3 regions of the Guptibacillus hwajinpoensis genome follow, and region 3 is predicted to be linked to each of the others. Evidence: riboswitches for the same ligand, from Rfam matches in the RefSeq annotation. Region 3 holds a riboswitch; each other region holds the start of a gene.
What was found. Region 3 has a riboswitch for thiamine pyrophosphate ahead of tenA (thiaminase II). Riboswitches for the same ligand answer to the same signal wherever they lie in the genome.
Positions count from the first base shown of each region.

Region 1 (3,286 bases), 420 kb from region 3:
GACCGGTCATTTATTGGATATGCCATAACGATTGGATTTGTACACGGGGGTAGTTTTGCGTATGTGTCTGGCACACCTTTTGTGTATCAGGGGATCTATGACGTGTCTCCGCAAGTTTTTAGTATTCTATTTGGAATTAATGGTCTAGCAATTATTTCGGGGAGTTACATGATCGGACGCTTTAGCGCTATCCTGCATGAAAGAAGTTTACTCATGATTGCGGTCATTACGGCAGTGACGGCTACGTCGTTTCTTCTCTTAATGACAATCATAGAAGGACCGCTTGCAACGCTAGTTATTCCGATTTTTATCTACATGACTGCGATGGGAATGGTTCTTACAAGTACATTTACCCTTGCGATGGAAAAACAGGGGCACCGAGCAGGAAGTGCTAGTGCGGTGTTAGGAATGCTGCCGTTATTATTCGGCTCAATGGTTTCGCCACTTGTTGGACTTGATGAAACGACAGCTGTTCCAATGGGTGTCACCTTATTTACGACCTCTTCCATCGGCGCGATCGCATTCTTTACGTTAACGAGTAAAAATAAAGTAGTAGCTAAGTGATTGGTGGCATTATAGGTTGGCTAGCTGGCGCTATAACCGGTCGTGATGTTCCGGGAGGTATTATCGGAAATATTATTGCTGGGTTTGTTGGTGCATGGTTAGGAACACTTGTCTTTGGAAACTTTGGACCAAAGATTGGTGGATTTGCGATTATCCCAGCTATTATCGGCTCAATCATCTTAGTTATAATTGTGAGCTTTATTATGGGGAAAACTCGTAAAAAAAGGAATGATTAATAAATATTTATAAAATTAAAAGGGGTTATTTAGTGAAAAACTGCGTGATAAATTATTGTATGTTGGAAAAATGATTGAGTCATCTTCAGTTAGGTATTGGGTTTTTTCCAATAATCATATATAATGTAGTCAAATTAAATAGAAATAGCTAGGGGAGCCCAATGAGCTGGGCTGAGAAGGAAACGCATTGAAGTTTCTTGACTCTTTGGACCTGATCTGGATCATACCAGCGTAGGGAAGTTAGAGCAACCATCATGTAACACTACTTCTGTATACATATTAGCCGGGTCCAACCATTTATTATGGTCCCGGCTTTTTTATGTGCTTCGATACACTTTTCTAGTTGGTGTGATTTAGTTCTCGTCCTTTAATACCAAAATAGGAGGGAATTATTATGTCAACATCTTCATTAAACAGAGCAAACATTTCCATCATGTCTAGTTTTGCAGGTAGTCAAAAAGTATATATATCAGGTTTAAGACCTGACATAAAAGTACCCAAACGTAAAATTGAGTTAAGTCCAACAACGGGGACATTTGGAGAAGAGGAGAATCTTCCCGTTCTGGTGTATGACACTAGTGGGCCGTATACAGATCCCAATTATTCCGTTGATATTACTAATGGCCTTCCAGTCCTTCGCAAATCGTGGATTCAAGAACGCGGCGATGTTGAAGAATATGAAAGACGCAAAATTAAGCCTGAAGATAATGGTTATAAAGTTGAAAGTGATCCTCGTGCAAACACCAAAGTGTTCCCTGGATTAAAGCGTAAACCATTGCGTGCTAAAAAAGGAAGAAATGTTTCACAACTTCATTATGCTAAACAGGGAATGATCACCCCTGAAATGGAATTTATCGCATTAAGGGAAAATATGGAACCGGAGTTTGTACGTGATGAAGTTGCAAAAGGTCGTGCGATTATCCCTTCCAATATTAATCACCCTGAAACCGAACCTATGATTATAGGTCGTAATTTCCACGTCAAAATTAATGCGAATATTGGGAACTCAGCTGTATCATCCTCTATTGAACAGGAAGTAGAAAAAATGACTTGGGCTACACGTTGGGGTGCAGATAATATAATGGATTTATCAACTGGAAAAGACATTCATACAACCCGAGAATGGATCATCCGAAACTCGCCCGTCCCGGTGGGTACGGTCCCAATTTATCAAGCATTAGAAAAAGTCAATGGTATTGCCGAGAACCTTACGTGGGAGGTTTACCGAGATACCTTGGTAGAACAAGCAGAGCAGGGTGTGGATTACTTCACAATCCATGCAGGTGTTCTTTTGCGATATGTGCCGCTAACTGCAAAACGTTTAACTGGTATTGTTTCTCGAGGTGGCTCAATTATGGCACAATGGTGCTTGTATCACCACCAGGAAAGCTTTTTGTATACTCATTTTGAAGATATTTGTGAAATTATGAAAACCTATGATATTTCCTTCTCCCTGGGGGATGGGTTACGTCCTGGTTCTATTGCTGATGCAAATGATGAAGCTCAATTTGCTGAATTAGAGACTCTTGGAGAACTAACAAAAATAGCATGGAAGCACGATGTTCAAGTTATGGTTGAAGGACCTGGTCATGTGCCGATGCATCTTATTAAAGAAAACATGGATAAACAATTAGAAGTGTGCGAAGAAGCTCCCTTTTATACACTTGGACCGCTTACAACTGATATAGCTCCTGGTTATGATCACATTACATCTGCAATTGGTGCAGCTATGATTGGTTGGTATGGTACTGCAATGCTTTGTTATGTAACGCCAAAAGAACATTTAGGCTTACCCAATAAGGATGATGTGCGTGAAGGGGTTATAACTTATAAGATTGCGGCTCATGCCGCTGATCTAGCAAAAGGACATCCTGGGGCCCAAGAGCGGGATGACGCCTTGTCAAAAGCACGTTTTGAATTTCGTTGGAGAGATCAGTTTAACTTATCTTTGGATCCAGAACGATCTATTGAGTACCATGATGAAACATTACCTGCTGAAGGAGCGAAAACAGCACACTTTTGTTCTATGTGTGGACCAAAATTCTGTAGTATGAAAATTTCTCAGGATATTCGTAACTATGCAAAAGATAATGAACTTTTTACGAAAGAAGATATTGAAAAAGGGATGCAGAAGAAAGCTAAAGAGTTCAAGAAATCTGGTGGGGATATCTATCAATAACTATCCGAGGAGGGAGTAGGTATGAAGGTTCAAAAAATTGAAGAAGAAATTAAGCAAACGAAAAATCACCTTGCTTTTTTGGAGAATTGTTTAAAAGGGATTCAAAATAATTGTGATCACCATTATAAAGGAAATCATAATTTTGAAAGATGCCAGAAATGCAATAAGGTAGAAATACTATATTACTAACTATATCTAGCTCAAACTAAAAGCCCTATAAAGTAGCCAATTTAAAAGTCTATTTTATAGGGTGCTTTACTCAAAGGGCAATATGAGAGTTATTTCATATTGCCATCTTTTTATGACT
Region 1 is NZ_CP156674.1:1,173,385-1,176,670, reverse strand. Features, by position in the region: gene ABFG93_RS05920 (Bcr/CflA family efflux MFS transporter) at 1-564, shown strand, start outside; gene ABFG93_RS05915 (GlsB/YeaQ/YmgE family stress response membrane protein) at 561-800, shown strand; TPP riboswitch at 941-1,055, shown strand; gene thiC (phosphomethylpyrimidine synthase ThiC) at 1,195-2,979, shown strand; gene ABFG93_RS05905 (serine protease) at 3,001-3,168, shown strand; gene ABFG93_RS05900 (DMT family transporter) at 3,263-3,286, opposite strand, start outside.
Region 1: it holds a riboswitch for thiamine pyrophosphate, as region 3 does, so the genes downstream of both, thiC (phosphomethylpyrimidine synthase ThiC) here and tenA (thiaminase II) in region 3, are expected to answer to the same signal.

Region 2 (3,286 bases), 670 kb from region 3:
ATTGGAAAAAGGGAGCAATAGTTGGCTTTTATACCTATTTGATATTGTTATTTGTGAACTACACTCATAATCTAATTTTTACAGATGATTTCTTTTCATCGGCTATAATCTTTTGGTCGGGTTTAATAGTTGCCTTGGGTTATGAGATTGTCTTAAATCTTAATGATAAAAGAAAAATAAGAAAGATTTTAGAATGAGCGTGAATGACGTATAGAATAAAAGCGATTGATGTTGCGTCTTCCATTATAGGGCCATTTTCTGGAATAAAGAGAAGGGGTTATTAGGAAGTGAAAGAAACTCTAAGTTATTCGATTAATGGGTCTAGTAATGAAAAAAGAAGTAGATGTAAACGCTAGAATGAAGTTAACAGTTTTCCCTAGGCTGAATTTTACACTTTTGCTTCATCAATCTAAAACTCTAGTAAACTAATAATAATTGTTATTTTATTGGGGGGGTAGGATTTTGGAGGAGAAATTTATGTTGTATGTACAGATTCATCAATTGTATGAGCGAAAGTTTAGAAAGTCACAAATCGCAAAAGAACTTAAAGTGTCACGACCTACGATCTATAAATACTTACAAATGACATTTGAGGAGGCTAAAAAACTTTTAGAAGGCCCTCATCGAAACCCTAGAAAGTTAGCCCCTTATCGAGACTGGATTATTGCCTGGCTGGAAGAGTATCCGCACCTTAGTGCAGCACAAATCAGAGATTGGCTCCTGGAGCGTTATCCTAACTTGGTGATTGGGGAAAGTACTGTCAGACATATGTGAAAGAAATGCTTGAGATCTATCAGATTAAGAAAAAAGTAATGGTTAGGCAATATGAAACCATTCCTGAACAGCCAATGGGGAAGCAGATTCAATAGATTAGTTATGAAAGAAGATATAACATGTTAATTTTAGAATAACAAAGTTATAGAAATACTTTAACTAGCCATATTTCCTTGACATAAATTTCTTAACACTATAACATTAAATATAACTTAAATATATGCACTAGGGGTGTTATTTAACTGAGATGAGTATTAGCTCAAACCCTTTGAACCTGAACTAGCTGAAACTAGCGTAGGAAAGTGTAAACTCTAATACATACTTAAAGAGCGATTGTACCTTATTCTTAATATGTAGTTATTTGTTTTTACGCAACTTTCCTATGGGAAGGTTGCGTATTTTTTATTTTATCTATCATTTTATTATTTAAGTTTCATCAAAATTAAAAATATAGGAGTTGTTATGATGACTAGAACAGTATTAGTAACAGGTAGTAGTAGAGGTTTAGGAGCAACTATTGTAAAGACATTGGCACAACAAGGATTTCAAGTGGTTATCAATTACTATAAAAGCAAAGATGCTGCTGAGAAGCTCGTTTCTGAGATTGGTGAAGAGAATGCTATTGCAATTCAGGCTAATGTAACAAATCGTAAAGAAGTAGATAAATTGATAAAAAAAGCAACGGAATATTTTGGTCAAATAGATGTTGTAGTCAACAATGCATTAGTAGACTTCAAATTTGATCCAAACAAACAGAAAACCTTCACAGAACTCACTTGGGATGATTATCAAAAACAACTAGATGGTACTTTAAAAGCAGCATTTAATGTAGTTCAAAGCGTCATACCTCAATTTATTGAACGACAAAATGGAAGTATTATAAGTATAGGTACTAATTTATATCAAAATCCTGTTGTACCCTACCACGAATATACAACAGCTAAAGCTGGATTAATAGGTTTTACACGTAATATCGCTTCTGAATTAGGACTATATGGTATAAAAGCGAATGTAGTTTCAGGTGGATTATTAAAAACGACTGACGCCAGTGCTGTTACAACACCAGAAGTATTCGATTTAATTGCTCAATCAACGCCATTGAAGAAGGTGACCACACCTCAAGATGTAGCCAATATGGTCGCTTATTTATCTTCGGAAAATGCGAACGGTATTACAGGTCAAAATTTCACAGTAGATGGCGGTTTGACAATGAACTAATAGCTTAAATTACCATAGATAATCCTTCAAAAAAAGGAGTATACAAGACAATTAATAATGATGTATTTTGAGGTGTAAACAAATGACAAAAACTAAAGAAAAACAACTACACTTAGGTGTTTTGCTGTATGGTTGTGGACACCATCAAGCTGCTTGGTTAATGCCTGACTCAAGCGTTGAACGTATTGGAGACATTTCTTATTACCAATCTTTAGCACAGTTAGCAGAAAAAGGTTACTTTGACGCAGTATTCTTTGCTGATAATCAATCATTTCAAGGTAAAGATTCTAGTGATATGCCAGCATTTTGGTTTGATCCATTAGTCAATTTAACTGCTATTTCTCAAGTGACGAATCATGTGGGATTAGTTTCAACAATTTCAAGTACTTTTTCTAATCCTTTCACAGCTTCACGACAACTATTAAGTTTAGACCATATTACAAAAGGACGTGTTGGTTGGAATCTCGTTACGTCAATGACTGATTTAGAGGCGTTAAATCATAGTATGGAAGAACTACCTTCTCTTGACAAACGCTATGAGAAGGCAGATGAATTCGCTGCTTTAATGAATAAGTTATTTCTTTCATGGGACAGTAATGAGTTTCTACATCATCGAGAAGAAAGAACATTGATAAATCCTTCAAACATTCAGCCTTTTAATCACGATGGTACCTATTTTAAAGTGTATGGCCCATCCACTACGCCAAAAAGTCCGCAAGGAAAACCAGTATCAATGCAAGCAGGGGCATCTAAACAAGGCATTGCATTAGCCGCAAAATATGCCGATGCAGTCTATTCAGTGTCGTGGAACTTAAAGCAAGCAAAAAAATTTCGTAAAAAATTAGATGAACAAGTTAAACAAAGCGAAGACAGCAATAGACATATTAAAGTATTTCCAGGCTTAGTAACCTATGTAGGTCATACTCATGAAGAAGCTTTAGCCAAAAAAGCAGCATTAGATGAGCAATTACCTCTTGAAACAGCTTTAAAACAGTTGAGTTTCTTTATTCAACAAGACTGTTCTAATTGGAAAATTGATAAAGAAGTACCTCAATTACCCCCAGTAGAAGAATTTACTGGTCCAGTTGGACGTTACGAAACGATACTAGAAATTATTAATGATACACAACCTACAGTAAGAGAATTATTAGGATATCTTAATGCAGGCGGTGGACATCACACGCTGATAGGTACACCCGACGAAATTGTGGATCAGATGGAAGTCTGGTTTGAAGCTGGTGTGGCTGACGGATTTAATCTTATGCCTCCTACATTACCCGATAGTTTAGAAGAC
Region 2 is NZ_CP156674.1:83,698-86,983, reverse strand. Features, by position in the region: partial or broken gene ABFG93_RS00425 (helix-turn-helix domain-containing protein) at 478-866, shown strand; TPP riboswitch at 992-1,092, shown strand; gene ABFG93_RS00420 (3-oxoacyl-ACP reductase) at 1,240-1,992, shown strand; gene ABFG93_RS00415 (LLM class flavin-dependent oxidoreductase) at 2,075-3,286, shown strand, end outside.
Region 2: it holds a riboswitch for thiamine pyrophosphate, as region 3 does, so the genes downstream of both, ABFG93_RS00420 (3-oxoacyl-ACP reductase) here and tenA (thiaminase II) in region 3, are expected to answer to the same signal.

Region 3 (3,286 bases):
AATCGTAAGACCATGTGAGGAAAAACGTAATACGTGATAAAATGAAACAAACTTACCAGTAGTCAGTGAGGCGAATGTCATGAGTAGTAACCACTTAAAACAAAATTTTGAAGAGCAGCTTGCCACGTTTCTCGAACGTTTTCAGCCTGAAATTGTAAATAGGTGGCTTGCTATTGCGAGACTTTCACCGGATGATCCCTATTATGAAGAAATAATCAAAAATGGAAAACGAACAGTAGAATTAATCACAAAGTATATTCGTAATCAGGATGAAAGCTGGATTAAAACACTAACAAAGAAAATTGCAAGTGAGCGAATTGAGGCCAATGTTAATATTGGAGAATTAGTAGCCAATATTAATTCAGGAAGATCAGTTGTCATCTCGGTTCTCAATCAATCAGAATTTAATCGAAACGAGCTTTCGAAAGCCCTTGAAATCATAAACAAATACTTTAATGCGTATTTGTATCATTCCGTGACAGAGTACACGAATCTTAAAGATAGCATCATTCAGGATAAAAATAAATTCATCCAGGAGATGCATAGTGATCGATTAACAATCCTTGGGCAGCTTGGAGCAAGTTTCGCTCATGAATTTCGAAATCCGTTAACCTCTATTAAAGGATTTTTAAAGCTGCTTGAGCATAATCAAGCGATGAATAAAGAAATGTGGCAACACTACTTTGCAATTATCAATGGAGAAATGGAAAATCTTGAAAAAAAGGTTAGTCAATTTCTATATTTATCAAAAATGCGAGGTATTGATGATAATCCGTTACCTGCAAATGTAAGCGACTTGCTAGCTTATACAACGGAAGTTCTTTACCCAAGGCTGTTGGAATCAATGATTGAGGTGAAAACAACCATTGAACAGGATTTAATGGTATATGGGGTAGAAGAGCAGTTAAAACAGGTTATCCTTAATATCATGATCAATTCTATTGAAGAATTGAATGAAAATCCTGTGAAAAACCGTCTGATTGAAATCAATGGCAGATGCGATGGTCAGCTAATAGTCATTGAAATTACTAATAATGGCAAGTTGATACCAACTCATCTTATAGATCGCATATTCGATCCCTTCATTAGTACAAAGAATCTTGGAACGGGACTTGGTTTATCGGTATGTAAGCAGATTATTGAAAAACATAAGGGTTTTATTAATGTTCGGTCAAATGAAACCAAAACGACTTTTGTTATCAAACTTCCGGTTATGGTTGACAATGAGTGGAAAGCATAGTAGTTTATAAACTATATTACATGAATTAAAAGCTTTTTAATATCCACTAGGGGAGTCATTTACGTGACTGAGACAGGATTGCCTGGACCCTTTGAACCTGATCTGGTTAGCGCCAGCGGAGGAAAGTGGAGACGGATGCAATCGCAGCCGCTCCATTTTTGGAGCGGCTTTTATATGTCTTTACATATAAAAGGTGATACCAAAAATGACGGAGATCGCATTCACTCTCCTTTCCCTCTTCATCAGGCGGATGAAAAGCGGAGAGGAGTTTTTTATATGTCATTTACGCAAGAGCTAAGAGAGGAAGCTGCCCCGATTTTTGAGGCTATTTTTGATCATCCTTTCGTACGAGGGATAGCTGCTGGGGAATTAGAAAAGGATCAGCTTGTTCACTATGTTAAGCAGGATTTTGAGTATTTAAACACGTTTATGAAAATCTATGGTATGGCTGTTTCAAAGTGTGAAACAAGAGAAGAAATGGCGCTATTTAATGAGCAAATTTCCTTTGTCCTCCATAGCGAAATTCACCCACATAACAACTTATGTCGCGCTGCTGAAGTAACTTATGAGGAGCTTCATGGGTTTCCACTTGCTCCGACCGCACATCATTACACAAGGCATATGCTTGAGGCAGCACATTCAGGAACTCTCGGTGAAATTGTTGCGGCTCTCTTACCATGCCCGTGGACGTATCTTGAAATAGGACAGCGTTTAATGGAAGAAGTCCAGCCTGATGAAACCCATCCTTTTTATGATTGGATTACTTTTTACGGAGAAAAATCGATGGAGCCTGTAACCGATCAGCTAAGAAAAATGCTTGATAAATGGGCTGAAACTGCACCAGAGAATGAATTAAAAAGGATTAAGGAGTATTTCATGATTAGCTGTCAGTTGGAATATGGGTTCTGGGAAATGGCTTATACTGTTGAGCAGTGGCCGGTTGAAATAGGAAGGGGAGTAAAAACATGAAACGCTTAAAATTGTCCGATATTTTGATAACAATCGTAATTGCGCTTGTCTTTGGCATTATTTATAAATTATGGGGCCCGGTTTACAACGTATTTAAACCATTTGGGCTTCATATCGGCGACCTCATTTACGGAATGTGGTTTATTGCCGGTACGGTAGCTATGCTTCTTCTTCGTAAGCCAGGTGTAGCTCTCCTGGCAGAGACTGCTGCTGCCTCTGGTGAATTTTTAGTTGGATCAGAGTACGGATTATCTGTTCTTTTATATGGCGTAGTTCAGGGGCTCGGAACGGAATTGATGTTTGCCCTATTTGGTTACAAGCGCTATACAGCATTTGTAGCAGCGCTTGGCGGTATTGCGGCAGCTGTAGGATCGCTCGTGATGGATGCGGCGTATGGCTACGTTATGGACCTTGCACTCTGGAATTTATTATTACTAATCGGTGCTCGTTTATTAGGAGGATTGCTGCTAGCTGGGATTCTAGCTTACTTCCTAGTTGAAGCATTGGAAAAGACTGGCGTTACAAGTCTGATTCGACCAGCAAGTGACGAGGACTATAAAGCGCTTGATCGTTGAGGAGTGATTGTATGAAAGCAGGCGTTACGAATTTGCGCGTAAAATATGCAGGTGTACCAACATTATTGTTTGAGGATTTATCTCTTAATATCTCTCAAGGCGAGAAAGTGCTATTTCTCGGACCTAGTGGATGCGGGAAATCGACGTTACTTCAAATACTGTCAGGATTAATCCCGAATGCCGTTCCAGTACCAATGAAGGCAGATGAAGCGATCATACCCGAATCCACTGGGGTCGTCTTCCAGGATCCCGATGCACAATTTTGTATGCCATACGTAGATGAAGAAATTGCGTTTGTGCTAGAGAATCGAGCAGTGCCTCAGTCTGAAATGAAGGGACTTATTCAGCACTATTTAAAGAAAGCGGGTCTTTCGTTTAACGATCCCCATATTGAAATTAGTACGCTCTCGCAAGGGATGAAGCAGCGCCTCGCAATTGCTTCTATGCTTGCACTCGAGCCTGAAATGATTTTCCTTGATGAACCAACAGCACTACTCGATCC
Region 3 is NZ_CP156674.1:755,369-758,654, reverse strand. Features, by position in the region: gene ABFG93_RS03895 (histidine kinase N-terminal domain-containing protein) at 80-1,240, shown strand; TPP riboswitch at 1,279-1,381, shown strand; gene tenA (thiaminase II) at 1,517-2,209, shown strand; gene ABFG93_RS03885 (ECF transporter S component) at 2,206-2,784, shown strand; gene ABFG93_RS03880 (ABC transporter ATP-binding protein) at 2,796-3,286, shown strand, end outside.